DNA from 2 places in the Leptolyngbya sp. FACHB-711 genome. Region 2 is predicted to be linked to the other one. Evidence: predicted binding sites of a transcription regulator. Region 2 holds the regulator's gene; the other holds the start of a gene.
The links. The regulator NtcA, encoded in region 2, controls nitrogen genes in cyanobacteria. The targets are predictions, from matches to a motif close to TTTGTANNNNNNNNTACAAA.
Positions count from the first base shown of each region.

Region 1 (7,302 bases), on a different contig from region 2:
ACAAACTCCTGAATCCGCTGCTGAATCAGGCGATCGATCTCCGGCGGGGCGGTTCCTGCTGGAACAGGCTGATAGCGGCAAGCCAGCGATCGAGGCGATGCAGTTCCTCCTACAAAGTAATCAAAACCCCGCCCGTCTTTATCCAGCGCATACACGCAAAGCTGATGCCCTTGCTGATGCAGTGCTTCTGCCAGTTCGAGCGTGTGAATCACGCTGCCTCTGGGCTTAGTGGAATAGGTGAACAGGGCAATTCGCATTGTGGATCGGGCAGGAACGTGGATCAAGCAGGAACAGCAGGGGTGAAACCTGTAAGCGACTGCTTCTGCAAATTCCAGAAACAGATGGAATCTTGCTGCAATCGAAGCACCAGCTCGGACGTGCAGTTCACTTCGCCAATCGGTTCACAGATGAGCTGACGATCGCGAAACATTGCCTGAACTGTTGCGACATGATCAGAATCAATGCTCAACAGAAAGCCGTAGCTGGGAAACGCCGTTAGCCATTGATCGAGCGAGACACCTGCTGGGCAGGGAATTGCGTCCAGGTTCAGAACTGCCCCACAAGCGGAAGTTTCGAGCAGCATGAGGGTTGTGCCAATCACGCCGCCCATACTAATGTCCTTTCCGGCACGGCAAAGCCTTTTCTCTGCCAGATCGGGCAACAGAGCCAGATCTTCCTGCAAGCGCACTGGATCAGCCTTGGTCGCGGCATTCCAGAAGGCAAATTCAGGGTGCATCTGCCCGTCGAAATTGACTGCCATTAAAAGCTGCTGACCGGGCTGAGCATCAAAGCTTGTCATCAGACGTTCTGCCCGTCCTAAAATCGAGACAGAAAGCGCATTATAAGGACTATGGCAGTTGGTGTGTCCGCCCACGATCGGCACATCATATGCTTGAGCAGCTGCCTGCATTCCTGCCCAGATTTGCTGCGATTGTTCAACCGACTGGCTCCAGAGCGCATCGACCAAGGCGATCGGCCGACCCCCCATCGCATAGATATCGCTCACGTTGACCATCACCGCAGACCAGCCTGCAAACCAGGGGTCCTGCTCGACAAAAAATGGCATCATTCCCTCGCTTGCCAGCAGCAAATAAGCTTCCCCATCGGGAATCGCGGCGCAGTCATCGCCCAGCAGCACCTCTGCATCAAGCCAGTTAGGGGTTTGACGCAGAAAGTGGGCGGCAGTCTGAATATCTTGCTTGTGCAAAACGCCGATCGATTCTTGCAGCTTGGTAACGAGGGTAGACAGCATCAGGACGCTTCTCTTGCTTGAAAGGGGAGGACGGGACGGGGTTCGATTGCCGAGGAAAACTGCGAAGCAACCGTAGGAGGATAATAATTCAAATCCGCCTGCATCAGGTGATGGGGACGATCGCAAATTGTAATTTCTTCCAAGGATTCCCAGTGAAGCCGCTGGAAAAACCGCACGTTTTGAAGCTGAACCGTCGCCAGAAATCGCTCGCAACCCCAGGTGTTGGCTGTTGTGACTGCCTTGTGAATTAATCCTTTGCCGATCTGCCAGCCTTTGCGATAGTTGCAGTGTGTTCCCAGTCGTCCGCCGTACCAGAAGCCAGGTTGGGTTTCATAGATTCGCACCACCCCGACGATCGGATTCCGTTCATTTTCCAAGCCTTCCTGCAAATGCACAGCCACGATCGGATAGGCAGTCTGATCGATTTCATCCAGGTCGCTGTCCTGAAAAAGCCGCTGTTCGTCTACAAAAATCGAATGGCGCAGGGCAAAATAGGCTGCAATTTCATCAGGCGTTGTTGCAAGCTTGAACTGATATCGATTCATATTTGCTGAACCTGAGTGATGCGTGATTTCGGGAAAACTTCAAACTCTTTAAGAGAAGGTACGTCTAAACCTCATACGTCGAAAGCGCAGAACAAGCCCCACACTTCGCACACCCCGCCTTCATCTCTGCCGAGCGCAGCCCGGATTGCTTCAGCATTGCGCCGACTCGCTCGTAAAGCGTCTGCATAAATTCACTTTGAGGAGCCGGATGATTTGCCAGAGGCGTTCCCGTAATTGGTACAAAAGGCACAACAAAGGGATAAACGCCGATCTGAATCAATCGATCGCACATCTCCAAAAGTGTCTCTAAGCTATCTCCCAAACCTGCTAGTAAATAAGTGCTAACCTGTCCCCAGCCAAATACCTGAACCGCTGTCCCAAACGCATCAAAATAATGGGCTAAAGGCACAGATGCTTTTCCCGGCATAATTCGCGATCGAATCTCTGGATCAGCGGCTTCCAGGTGCATTCCTAAATTTTCAACGCCTGCATTTTTGAGGCGATCGAACCAGGCAAAATCGTCGGGCGGCTCGCACTGGGCCTGGATCGGTAAGTTTACCCTGGCTTTGATGGCTCTGGCGCATTCAGTCAGGTAGGCTGCGCCGCGATCGGGCGTATTGGGCGTTCCAGTGGTCATTACCATTTGCTTGATACCGTCTAGCCGCACGGCTGCTTCTGCGACCTCTGCAAGCTGCGCTGGCGTTTTGCGAGCGATCGTTCTGCCTGCTTCGAGCGATTGCCCGATCGCACAAAATTGACAGGACGTTGCAGCATCGCTGTAGCGCATACAAGTTTGTAGCACGGTAGTTGCTAGCACATCTCGACTGTGAAGCAGCGCAATCTTCCAGTAGGGAATGCCCTCTGCCGTGGTCAGACCATAGAACTGGGGCTGTTGCGGAAATTGAATCGGAGCGATCGGTTCTCCCTGACGTTCTAACAGCATTTCGGCTACTTTGCCGTTTTCCGTCAGGGCAATTGTGCCATCCACTCTCACGCTGTAGGGTGACTGTGCTGCCGGACTGTTGAAGATCGGAACCATTACCGTTGTGCCATCCACCGTCACAGCTTTATGATCCGACGGGCCTGCCCCACCCTGACGACCCGATGCACCCACATCCGAATCGACTAGCTTCAGACCATAGGACTGAAGTTCAGTAATCAGCGTTTGCTTATTCATAGTGAGAATGATGAGTGAATGATCGGGCAAATCAGGTGTCGATTGCTAAAGGCGTTTCGGATGATGCCCAAGAAGACGGGAAAACTGATTGAGAAGATGAATCAGAAGATACTGCGTTTAACATTGTCCTTGCCTCAGGATTCATCTGCAATTGCAGCAAATCAGGACGGGCATAGTGACCGACCGAATCCATCATGCGCTTGCGCTTGGTGATCAGCGAGAAGTCGAGATCGGCAACGATCATGCCCTCGCCTTCGGTAATGGGCGGACAGAGATGATTGCCTTCGGGACCAATAATGGCAGTATTACAGCCGCCGCTCAGCACCCGCTGAAGCTTTTCATCAGTGGTAATTTGTCCGACCTGTTCCGGCGAGAGCCAACCTGTTGAATTAATCACAAAACAGCCTGACTCCAGCGCATGATGGCGAATCGTAACCTCAATCTGATCAGTAAAAATCTGCCCTACCAGGGAACCAGGAAACTGGGCGCAGTGAATCTGCTCATGCTGTGTCATCAGCGCGAAGCGAGCCAGGGGATTGTAATGCTCCCAACAGGCAAGCGCGCCAATCCGCCCTACCGCAGAATCGATCGCCTTCAGCCCTGATCCATCTCCCTGCCCCCAAACCATGCGCTCGTGATAAGTCGGCGTGATCTTGCGTCGCTTAAGCAGCAGGGTTCCATCTGCATCGAAAATGAGCTGTGTGTTATAGAGGGAGCCATGATCGCGCTCATTCACACCTAGCACCACAACCATGCCATAGGAACGCGCCGCACGGCTTACGGCATCGGTGACAGGTCCGGGAACGGTTACAGCTTCTTCGTAGAGCCGCATGTGTTCCTTGCCCATTAGAACCGGGGGCTGCACAAACGAGAAGTAGGGATAGTAGGGAATGAACGTTTCTGGGAAAACGACAATCTGTGCCCCTTCTTTTGCAGCCTGGGCGATCGACTGCAACACTTTCTCAGTTGTACCATCCCGGTTAAACAGCACCGGACTGATCTGGACTGCTGCGGCGCGAACCGTGCGTGAGTAATCCATAGAATCACAAATTGCGGATGCAAACGGTGGGGAAATTTAGCCCAGTTTGTCCTGAATCCGAACTGGAGATTAAACCGTCCAGGTATCGAGGATAAAAGCGTTGTCTTTGCGGTGCATCAAAATGATGTCTAATACATCAAGCGGATTAATCGGGCGAATGCCGGGAATCAGTGAGGGTTCGCCGTGTCCGTACAGGGCTTGCAGCGCAAAACGGCAGGCATAGACTTTACCCCCTTCTGCCATGAACTTGCTGAGCTGATCGTTGAAATTTTGGTGTCCGGGGAAAGCAGAATCGCCCAACTTCGGGAAGCCGCGCTGCACACCGAGGGTCACGCCCGGACCATAAAGCAGCACCGATGTTTCAAAGCCTTTTCGCAGCAGACGAGTTGCTTGCAGCAGATTCACGAACCCGATCGATCCTTCAAAGGCGACAGTGTGAAATGTTACCAGTGCTTTCTCACCCGGTTCTGCTTTGACATCAGGAAATACTTTCTCTTCATAATCGACAAAGAAATCACCAACTTGATGGGCGGGGGCTGTTACTTCAGGCATACCATTTTCCTTTGTGGATTGGTTTGTGAATTGGATCGACGTGTTGTCAGATTACGAGGTTGCTCACACAATATTTTGTATCTTTAATTACAGAGCGTCAAGATTTGGCGATAGGGTCAGGTGCGCGATCGAGGGTGGGGGAAGAATGCTGCGATCGGGGGTTAGAACCTGTTTAAATCGATAGGTCATTGAGATTGTGCGATTAAAACGAACTCTGTCTCCCCTCTACGAACCCAACAAAAACTCATTCACCACGCTCCAATCCTGCGCCACGACCACTCGTTTACGAGCCACCATATAGTCCGCTAAATACGTCGCATCTCGCGCAATTCCTGAAAATCGCCCAGAGCCCCAGGTATAAAGCCAGGGCAGCCCCAGAAAATACAGTCCCCAAACGCCAGTCACGCCGCGATCGTGTCCCGGATAGCCCTTTCCATCAAACACAGGCACTTCGATCCAGCTAAAGTCCGACTGATATCCTGTACACCAGATTATCGTGCGGATATTTTCTTGCTCGTAGTCGATCGCCAATGAATTCTCGATGGGTTCCCAAACCGGATGATAGGGAGGCTCGATCGGCGCATCGATTTGATTCTTTTCGATAAACGTATCAATTGTTTTTTTGATGCTTTCGGCGACGGCATCTGCCTGATCCAGATTGTGTTTCAGGTCGTTTTGAAACTGGAGCTGGGTTCCTTCAGCTGCTTTCAATTTACCGTGCAGTTTCATGCCTTCTCGCGCAAACTGGCGCAGGTCAATCTCGCGTCCGCCGTCTCTGCCTGTCACATAATGATTGGCTTTTGCCCGCACTTTCTCTTTTTGCGGATGCTGATCGATCGGCAAATCGTAATAACCCATTTGATCAAGCCAATCTACTACATCTTTGCCGCGATATCGACGAGGCGATCGAGGCGCACCGCCCACGCACAAATGCACCTGTCTCCCTGCAAGATGCAGATCCTCTGCAATTTGACAGCCCGATTGTCCAGTGCCCACCACCAGCACCGCTCCATCCGGCAAAGATTCGGAATTTCTGTACTCAGAAGAATGGATCTGATGCAGCGCAGGCAGACATTCGGCAAGACGCGGAATGCGAGGTACATGGTAGCCGCCGATCGCTACAACGACCTGATCTGCCGTAAAGTCTCCGATCGAAGTTGTGACTTCAAACTGTTGCGCTTCATTTCTGCAAAGTTTTAGCACTTCTACGCCTTCTTTGAGAGGTGGTTCAAATGAGGCGGCATAGCGTTCGATGTAGCACACAATTTCTTCTTTTTGCATGAAGCCCTGCGGGTCATTGCCGGGATAGGGAAAACCGGGAAGCTGGCACTGCCAGTTCGGAGTGACCAGGCAAAAACTGTCCCATCGCTTTTCGCGCCATGCGTAGCCAATCTGGTTTTTCTCAAAAACGATGTGGTCAATGCCGCGTTCTTTCAGGCAATAGCTCATCGACAGACCCGCCTGTCCGCCGCCGACAATAATAGCTGAGTAGTGATTGCTCATAGCTGCTGAGGTGAAATGGGTGATGGGGAAATGAATACAGCGTTTACAGTCTATTGATAAACAAAGGGATGGGAGGGCGAAGTTCCACACCGGGAAACCTCTGCATCCCATTTAAGTCCTTGAAGAAGTTGCTGTAGATAAACTTACTGTCAGCCTAGATTTTTTATCTATGAAGTCTTTGTATTCTCAGATACGAAATTCCCAAGTCTATTGATATTGGTAGGTGCAGCTCGACAAACTAAATCCAGCCCTGCTCGATCGCTTTATAAACTGCCTGATAACGAGTCTTGGCTTTGAGCTTGGTAAGAACGTTGTTGAGATGAAATTTGACGGTGCTTTCGCTAATAACAAGCTGATCGGCAATATCTCGATCGCGGTGCCCCTGAGTCAGGAGCCGTAGGATTTCCAGTTCTCGATCGGACAAGGCAACTGCTGGAATCCCCCAAGTCTGTCCCTGCATAACGGCTTCAACCGCCTGCCGAAACTGCTCTGGCTGAAGAGAAAAATCAACCCTTGCCCGGATGTCGGGGGGATGCGATCGCGATCCGCGGACCCAAATTACTTTTCGAGTGGGGGAAATTGCCTGAATCTCATCGGTGAGGAGTGGCGCGTCCTGATCATCGCACAGTGTTAAACCTGCGGTGGTTGCCAGATGGGTGAATGCCAGTTGCAGCACAGGCGACGTACACAGCACTTGCAGTTTCAGCTCCGAGCGCGCCTGAGCATAAGGAATATTTAACGTAATTTGGGTGGCACGCTGATCGGAGGTAGGCTGGGTTTGCAGAATACCGCCCAACCCGGTAACGAGGGGATGAATTTCGGCAAGGGCGATCGAAATCGAGATCTCAGGATCGGTGCCAGGGTCGGCGGGCACAGTAGGAATAGGAACAGGAATAGGAACGGTTGCTTCGCAGTTTCCTGAAGGGGTAATCGCTTCCAGGGCAACGGTGGTGTCACTGTAGATCAAACGAGCATAGGTACAGCCCAGATGGCTCAAAACCTCAGCCGTTTTTAACACTAGATAACTTCTGGAAGTGGATAGGGGCTGCTCGGTTCCCAGCAGCGTTAATCGGGAGTTTTTGAGGATTTCGGCTAGCTGATCAGACAGGGCAAGCGGACGCATCGGCTGAGCTGCTAACTGCCAGCGTTGCTTCTCCTTCTGGTACTGAATTGCAGTATCTAAGGCTATCGTCACGATCGTGCAGAGGGTTTGCAGCACTTCCAGAAATTCGGG
Region 1 covers NZ_JACJOR010000104.1:34-7,335, reverse strand. Annotated here, with positions in the region: gene H6F80_RS03170 (MSMEG_0565 family glycosyltransferase) at 1-257, opposite strand, end outside; gene H6F80_RS03165 (sll0787 family AIR synthase-like protein) at 281-1,252, opposite strand; gene H6F80_RS03160 (MSMEG_0567/Sll0786 family nitrogen starvation N-acetyltransferase) at 1,252-1,797, opposite strand; gene H6F80_RS03155 (MSMEG_0568 family radical SAM protein) at 1,862-2,974, opposite strand; gene H6F80_RS03150 (Nit6803 family nitrilase) at 3,006-4,013, opposite strand; gene H6F80_RS03145 (MSMEG_0572/Sll0783 family nitrogen starvation response protein) at 4,083-4,565, opposite strand; gene H6F80_RS03140 (MSMEG_0569 family flavin-dependent oxidoreductase) at 4,791-6,068, opposite strand; partial or broken gene H6F80_RS03135 (helix-turn-helix transcriptional regulator) at 6,307-7,302, opposite strand, start outside.
Region 1: the regulator NtcA is predicted to act here: its motif matches at 4,640-4,659, upstream of H6F80_RS03145 (MSMEG_0572/Sll0783 family nitrogen starvation response protein).

Region 2 (7,302 bases):
ATCGAAGGACTGGAATCGGGAGAGGCAGTAATCGATTGATTGCCAGAGCCATTACAGCTTGACACGAGCAGAACGGTGCTCAGCAGCACAAAGCCAAAGTTGAGCGGAGCAGAGCGGAAAGGCATAGGAATTCGAGACATTATCACTGGGTGAAACGACGGCATAGCATCAGGAACGAGGCATTTGGGGGAAGCGGTTTGCTGAGACAGAGTTACGATCGTCTTCATCCCCTTCCCGATCGGCGACCTCCCGAAAAGAGCTGCTTTCCATTATCGTGTCTTCTTCAAATCTTTTAGCGACATATCTTCCAGCGACACGTCTTCCAGCGACAGAGCAAGCTGATAGAGATCACGGCGAGGCAAATGGGTTTGACTGGCAAGCTGACGGCTCGCTTGAGAGCGAGACATTCCCTGCCGCAGCAGCTCTTGCAATTCAGTTTTAAGGGCACTTTCAGATAAAACCCGTGTGGCGGGCTGGCCTCCGGCAATCACCAGCGTAAATTCACCGTAGGCTTCCTGAGTCTGGTAGTGCTGCTCTGCCTCTGCCAGGGTTCCCCGCCAGAATTGCTCATGCAGTTTGGTAAGTTCTCTTGCCAGCACAATTTGCCGATCGCCTCCAAACTCTTCCCGCAAATCTTTCAAAGTCTGCCGCAGTCGGTGAGGAGCCTCGTAGCACACGATCGTGCGAGTTTCGCTCTGCAATGCGATGAGCCGCGCTTGACGCTCTGTGCCTTTTGTGGGCAAAAATCCTTCGAAGACAAAGCGATCGGTGGGAAGCCCAGCTGCGCTCAGGGCAGTGACCACAGCAGAAGCTCCCGGAATCGGTACGGCAGGGATTCCTTGCTCGATACAGGCTTTTACCAGCTCATAGCCGGGATCGGAAATGCCTGGCATTCCGGCATCGGTCACAAGCGCGATCGAATTGCCCTGTTGAAGGCGACGCAGTAGCTCATCCTGACGGCTACGGCGATTGTGGTCGTGATAGCTAATCTGCGGCGTTTTGATCTGGAAGTGCTGAAGCAGCTTTCCAGTGTGACGAGTGTCTTCTGCCGCAATAAAATCAACCTGACGTAAAACTTCGATCGCCCGGAAGGTCATGTCTTCCAGATTGCCGATCGGGGTTCCTACGATGTATAACGTTGCAGACTGAATCTCCATACCAGGATCTTAACCACGGAAGGCAAAACCTTGTGGAAATTGCCTGGTAATTTTCCCGGAGAAGCTCCCTATTTCTAAAGCTGTCCTTGAAGTGTTGATAAAGCGAAACCTTCGCTGTTGCTTGCCCCTGAATCAAAGCGCATTCTGGTTTCATCAGTTGCTTTTATCAGAGCGCAAAGCTGCCGAAATTGCGGTTTAAGGGCGCGCTCACTGCTCTGGTTCAATCAATTGTTCTTTGGTTTGCCTCTTTTGGGGCGTTGTCTAGAGGCTGCTGCGCTATGTCATTCACACATTCTGAATTTGTTACCCTACTGCCGTCATTTGCATCTGAGATTCATCCTTCGGTTCAGAGCAGAACTAAGCGATCGATCGATATTCTGGGCGCAGGGGTTGGCTTAACGCTGACCGCTCTGGTTTTGATCCCGATCGCAGTAGCAATCTATATCAGCGATCCCGGCCCCATTTTTTACAGCCAGGAGCGATGCGGGTTTCGCGGACAAACGTTCCGCATCTGGAAGTTTCGCTCGATGGTGGTGAATGCCGAGAAACTTCAGCATCAGGTTCAAAATCAGGCGCAAGGCTACATCTTTAAGAACGATTGCGATCCTCGTATTACGCGAGTAGGACGATTCCTGCGGCGTACTAGCCTAGACGAGCTGCCACAATTCTGGAACGTGCTACGCGGCGAGATGAGCCTGGTTGGAACCCGCCCGCCTACGCTAAATGAAGTGAGCCGCTACAAAGCTCACCACTGGCAGCGGCTAGAGGTAAAGCCAGGTATCACGGGAGAATGGCAGGCAAATGGTCGATCAACCGTAACCGATTTTGAGGAAATCGTGAAATTAGATTTGCGCTATCAGGAACGCTGGTCGATCGCTTATGATTTAGGGCTGATTTTCAAAACTATCCAGGTTGTGCTTAATCGTCGGGGAGCCTGTTAGCCAGGAGAAGACAACGTTTCGCCAGACAACAATGCGAAGCCGTTTCCCCTTCAGCAGAATCAATGGTGATATTTAATTGGGAAATAGAGCATTAGAAAACATCCTTCACAAAACTGGCACTGCTGACCCTCGCAAATCCAATTTTGGAAGCATTGTCTTGAGCTGCTGGAGCAATATCAGTCTCAGTCAGTCGGTTTTAACAGGAACTTTTTGCCCCTATTTCGCCTTAAAATCTGACTTTTTCAGCACTTAGACCAAGATTGGGCTAGATATGTATTACTTAATACAAAAAATCCGCTCAGAGTTAAGTTTAGTAATTTAAAGTCAGAAAGCTATCACAGAAGTTCCGATATCCCATTTGGCTTAACCCTACTTGCTCCACACCAGAGTGAAGGACAGGGGGTAAAAAGTCGGTTAGAACCAATTGGGCTAGAACGAATGATCTTATTGGTAGCAGGTGGCGGTAAGATGAAATCTTCAAAGGCGGGCTGGGGGAAGGGATATGGTAGCTGCACCAAATAAGCCATTGGCAAACGTCTTTCGTCAATTAAGCGGGAGTGCTTTTCCACCTGTTGTTGAAGCCTACGATCGTGGCAAAACAATCTTCTTTCCCGGCGACCCTGCCGAGCGAGTTTACTTCCTGCAAAAAGGGGCAGTCAAACTATCTCGCGTGTATGAAGCAGGTGAGGAAATTACGGTCGCGCTTCTCCGTGAAAACAGCGTGTTTGGCGTTCTGTCGCTCATCACCGGGCAACGTGCTGATCGCTTCTATCATGCCGTTGCCTTTACGCCCGTTGAGCTGCTGTCTGTGCCGATCGAGCAAGTCGAGAAAGCCCTGAAGGAAAACCCCGATCTCTGTATGCTGATGCTGCAAGGGTTATCCTCCCGAATTCTGCAAACCGAGATGATGATCGAAACGCTGGCGCATCGCGACATGGGATCACGTCTAGTCAGCTTCCTGCTGATTCTTTGCCGCGACTTCGGCATGCCCACCACCGAGGGCATTACGATCGACCTTAAACTATCTCATCAGGCAATTGCGGAAGCGATCGGCTCAACGCGGGTCACTGTGACTCGGCTGCTCGGCGATCTGCGTCAGGATCAAATGATTTCGATCCACAAGAAAAGAATTACCGTTCACAATCCAGTCACGCTCAGCCAGCAGTTCACTTAAAGTTAGCTGTGTCGCTGTTCAAAACACCCATGCCCCCAGAAGGACAGGAAGGACAAGGGATAGAACTTTCATTTCCCAAGTAACCTCATCCTAAGCGAATGCTTCTGGAGAAGAGGAACAGGAGGCTTGCGATCGGACGCGAACAAACGTTGCCGAACGGAGAAAGCTTGCGATTCCAACAAAACCTGAGTTAGCCAAATACACTGATAACCATTCACCCCTCATCTCCCCCTCCCCCACCCAACCCTCAGGGTAGAAGTAGTAATCCTCACCGCCCTTTAGAATGGACTACAGATGGTTCTATTTATTAATCTGGGTCTATGTCAGTATTAGCGACAATCTCAGTTCTCGCCCTGTTAATTGTGGTTCACGAGCTGGGGCACTTTTTGGCAGCTCGTCTGCAAGGAATTCACGTCAATCGATTTTCGATCGGCTTTGGTCCGATTTTGCTGAAGTATCAGGGTGAGCGCACCGAATACGCGCTGCGAGCGATTCCGCTGGGTGGCTTTGTTGGCTTTCCCGACGATGACCCAGATAGTACAATTCCGCCCAACGATCCAAATCTGCTGAAAAACCGTCCGGTGCTCGATCGCGCCATTGTAATTAGTGCAGGCGTGATCGCCAATCTGATTTTTGCCTATCTGGTGTTTGTGGCGCAGTTCACAACGATCGGCATTCCTGAACAGTTTGATTATCAACCAGGCGTCGTAGTTCCAGAAATCATTTCTCAACAATCTCCGGCAGCACGGGCAGGGCTTCAGGCAGGAGACATTATCCTAGAAGTCAACGATCAGCCGCTGGGAGCCTCTCAGGACGCCGTTAAATCGCTAATGGAAACGATTCGCACCAGTCCGGATCAGCCTGTTGAATTTACCGTGCAGCGAGGCGATCAACAGCTTGATCTCAGCATTACCCCTAAAGCGGGAGAAGATGGCGTCGCAAAAATCGGCGTACAGCTTGCCCCCAATATCAATGCAACTCAGTATCGCCGCCCCAATGGCGTTTTTGAGGTGCTGGGACTGGCAGCAAAGCAGTTTCAGGGAATGTTTCTTGCCACTGTGAATGGATTTATTGGTCTAATCACCAACTTCTCCTCGATGGCAGGGCAGGTCGCCGGCCCCGTCAAAATTGTGGAGCAGGGCGCGGGCTTGGTTGCAGCGAACGCGGGAAGCCTGTTTCCCTTCACGGCAATCATCAGCATCAACCTAGCGATTATCAATATTCTGCCGCTTCCGGCTCTGGATGGCGGACAGCTTGTGTTTCTGTTGCTGGAAGGACTGCGCGGTAAGCCTTTGCCCAATCGGATTCAAGAGAACGTGATGCAAACCGGGCTGGTACTGCTGCTCGGATTAGGAATCTTCCTGATCGTTCGCGATACTACTCAGCTTGCGATTTTCCAGAGACTCTTCCAGTAGTCGCAGGGCAGCATGAACGTTAGGATGAGTTGGGCGTACAAGCTTGTCCAAGGGCTACGCGAACTGCCATCACTTTTGGTATGACGGTGTAGCCATCACCTCGTTTCCTTTTCTCTACTTCCTTTGTATCGTGAGACTTCGCAGCCTTTCTGCCCGAAAACAGCAGGCGTTAGAAATTCTGGTACGTCTGAAGCGGCTTTACCCGGAAGCTCCCTGCACGCTGGACTATGAGACGCCGGTGCAGCTTATGGTTGCTACGATTCTGTCTGCCCAATGTACCGATGAGCGGGTGAATCAGGTGACGCCTGCCCTTTTTCGCCGCCTTCCTGATGCTGAGGCGTTTGCCAATGCGGATGTTGCTGAAATTGAATCTTTGGTGCGATCGACTGGTTTTTATCGAAACAAAGCCAAAAATATCCAAGCTGCCTGCCGCCTGATCATGACCCAGTTTGGGGGTGAGGTTCCGCAACGGATGGAAGACCTGCTGACCCTGCCTGGCGTTGCCCGTAAAACGGCGAATGTAGTTTTAGCTCACGCCTTTGACATCCATGCAGGAGTCACAGTCGATACCCACGTTAAACGGCTGAGCGGACGACTGGGACTCACCAAAGAAACAGATCCGCTCAAGATCGAACGAGATTTGATGAAGCTGCTGCCCCAGCCCGACTGGGAAAACTGGTCGATTCGGCTGATTTATCATGGTCGTGCAGTTTGCAATGCCCGTAATCCTGCCTGTGATGTTTGTGCGTTAGCCGATTTGTGTCCCTCAGCCGATCGCTCCAAAATCACGCCGCCTCCTTTACCTGTTGTGGGGTTTGTGCCAGAAGGACGGATTGAGGTGAGGTAGTCAAGCTCTTACAACCTGCGGTAGTATAGTAAATGCTGTCTAAATAGGAACAACGTAATTCTTTCATGGCTAAGAAAGGCATGATCGAGCGTGAGAAAAAACGCCAAAAGCTCGTGGCGAAATACGCTCAAAAGCGCGAAGAACTGCTCGAACAATTTTCAAACACAACCTCTCAGCAGGAAAAGCTGGAAATCCATCGTCAGATTCAACAGCTTCCCCGCAACAGTGCGCCTGTGCGCCTCCACAATCGCTGCTGGCTCACAGGTCGTCCGAGAGGCTACTATCGAGATTTTGGTTTGTCTCGCCACGTTTTTCGGGAAATGGCGCATCAGGGCTTGCTGCCAGGTGTGGTCAAGTCAAGCTGGTAATCACTCCCAGAGTGTTCAGCCAGCCCAATTTAACCGATTTTATTTTGAGAGGAGGGCGATCGTGAAACACCGATCGCTCTTTTGCCATTTCTCAACTTTCGCAATTTTCCCGATCCTTTGCTACGCTATTAATCCAGAAAATGCCAGTGCAGTGTAGATTACAAGCCAGAAGCCTTAGCCTGTGAGATGATGCAGCATCCGTTTGAACATGGACAAATTTTTTACAGCTCCGGTGGACATTTCACCTACCGAGTGATTGGTCCCTGCTGTCGCCTGTTCGATCGTGAAGAGTTACCCTGGCCCTGCTGTCGGCTTCAGTGGCGCAGCAAGGAACCGAGCTGGCGGCGAATTGGCAAACGGTTTGTTCCTGATCTGGCAACAAAAAGTAGTCCATCCTACTCGGTTGAGGTGCTGGGGCAGGAGTATTCGGGGCGATCGATCATCACGCTCTATCCAGTAAAGCTGTCTCCTGAACTAAAGGAATGGTGGTACTCCAAACGAATTCAAGAAGAAAATACCCCCATCGATAGCCCGAAAGTGCTGACTGTAGAACCATAGGAGAACTGCAGGATCAGTGAGGCAAAGTATTAATTCTTAAAGCTCTGGGTCTAGCATCCCACTGCGCCAAGTCATCCTACAGTTTGCTCAATTAGGACAGCCATACCCGATAGGACAACCATATCCGTCCGAACAGGCAACAAAAAACGATCGCCGTGCAGGACGATCGTTGGCATGAATCAGGTTGCTCCTATTAAAAAAAATTGAATCCCGCTTTGTCACCCAACTTCATTCTTCAAAACAGAAAAATTACGTTTAGCCCTCTATCCGTTCATCCCAGGTTCGCATTTTGCCGGGATTTAATAGTCCGGCGGGATCAACCTGCTCTTTGAACTGAAGCTGCATGGGGTCGATCGTTTTTCTGCCACCGTCTTCAATGATGAAGGTATGGGGATTGGCAATAAATGCGCCGTGCTCCTCGTGGTAGCGCATGATTTCGTTGAGGCGATCGGGTGTAGTGTAGCGCACAAGCTGTAGAGCTGCCGGAACAACCGTGCCTTTGGCACGAATAAATTCTAAGTGCATCATCACCTCATCGCCGAAGTGGTGATACATGTGCTCCACCAGCTTCAGATCTTTGTCCGCGGGGAAGATGGTTTGCAGATAGGTAATCGATGAATCGATGCTGCGGGCATGTAACGTGGTGTGGTTCCACGTGAATTCTCCTAGAACGACGCCTTTAGTGGCTTCCTGCGCGGATTTTTGATAGACGATTGTTCCGCCAAACTCTTTCACGAGTTCGCCAAAGGATTCGAGGCAGGGTTCCGCAATCATCACAAACGCAGAGTGCTGTTCTGGCGTGAGGACGTTTCGCAGGGCGGCAAAATACTGAGGAATCGGAG
Region 2 covers NZ_JACJOR010000358.1:13,421-20,722, forward strand. Annotated here, with positions in the region: gene H6F80_RS14830 (hypothetical protein) at 1-140, opposite strand, end outside; gene rsmI (16S rRNA (cytidine(1402)-2'-O)-methyltransferase) at 270-1,157, opposite strand; gene H6F80_RS14840 (sugar transferase) at 1,436-2,098, shown strand; gene ntcA (global nitrogen regulator NtcA) at 2,601-3,272, shown strand; gene rseP (RIP metalloprotease RseP) at 3,593-4,687, shown strand; gene nth (endonuclease III) at 4,731-5,534, shown strand; gene rpsN (30S ribosomal protein S14) at 5,600-5,902, shown strand; gene H6F80_RS14865 (DUF8632 family protein) at 6,092-6,460, shown strand; gene H6F80_RS14870 (FAD-binding oxidoreductase) at 6,716-7,302, opposite strand, start outside.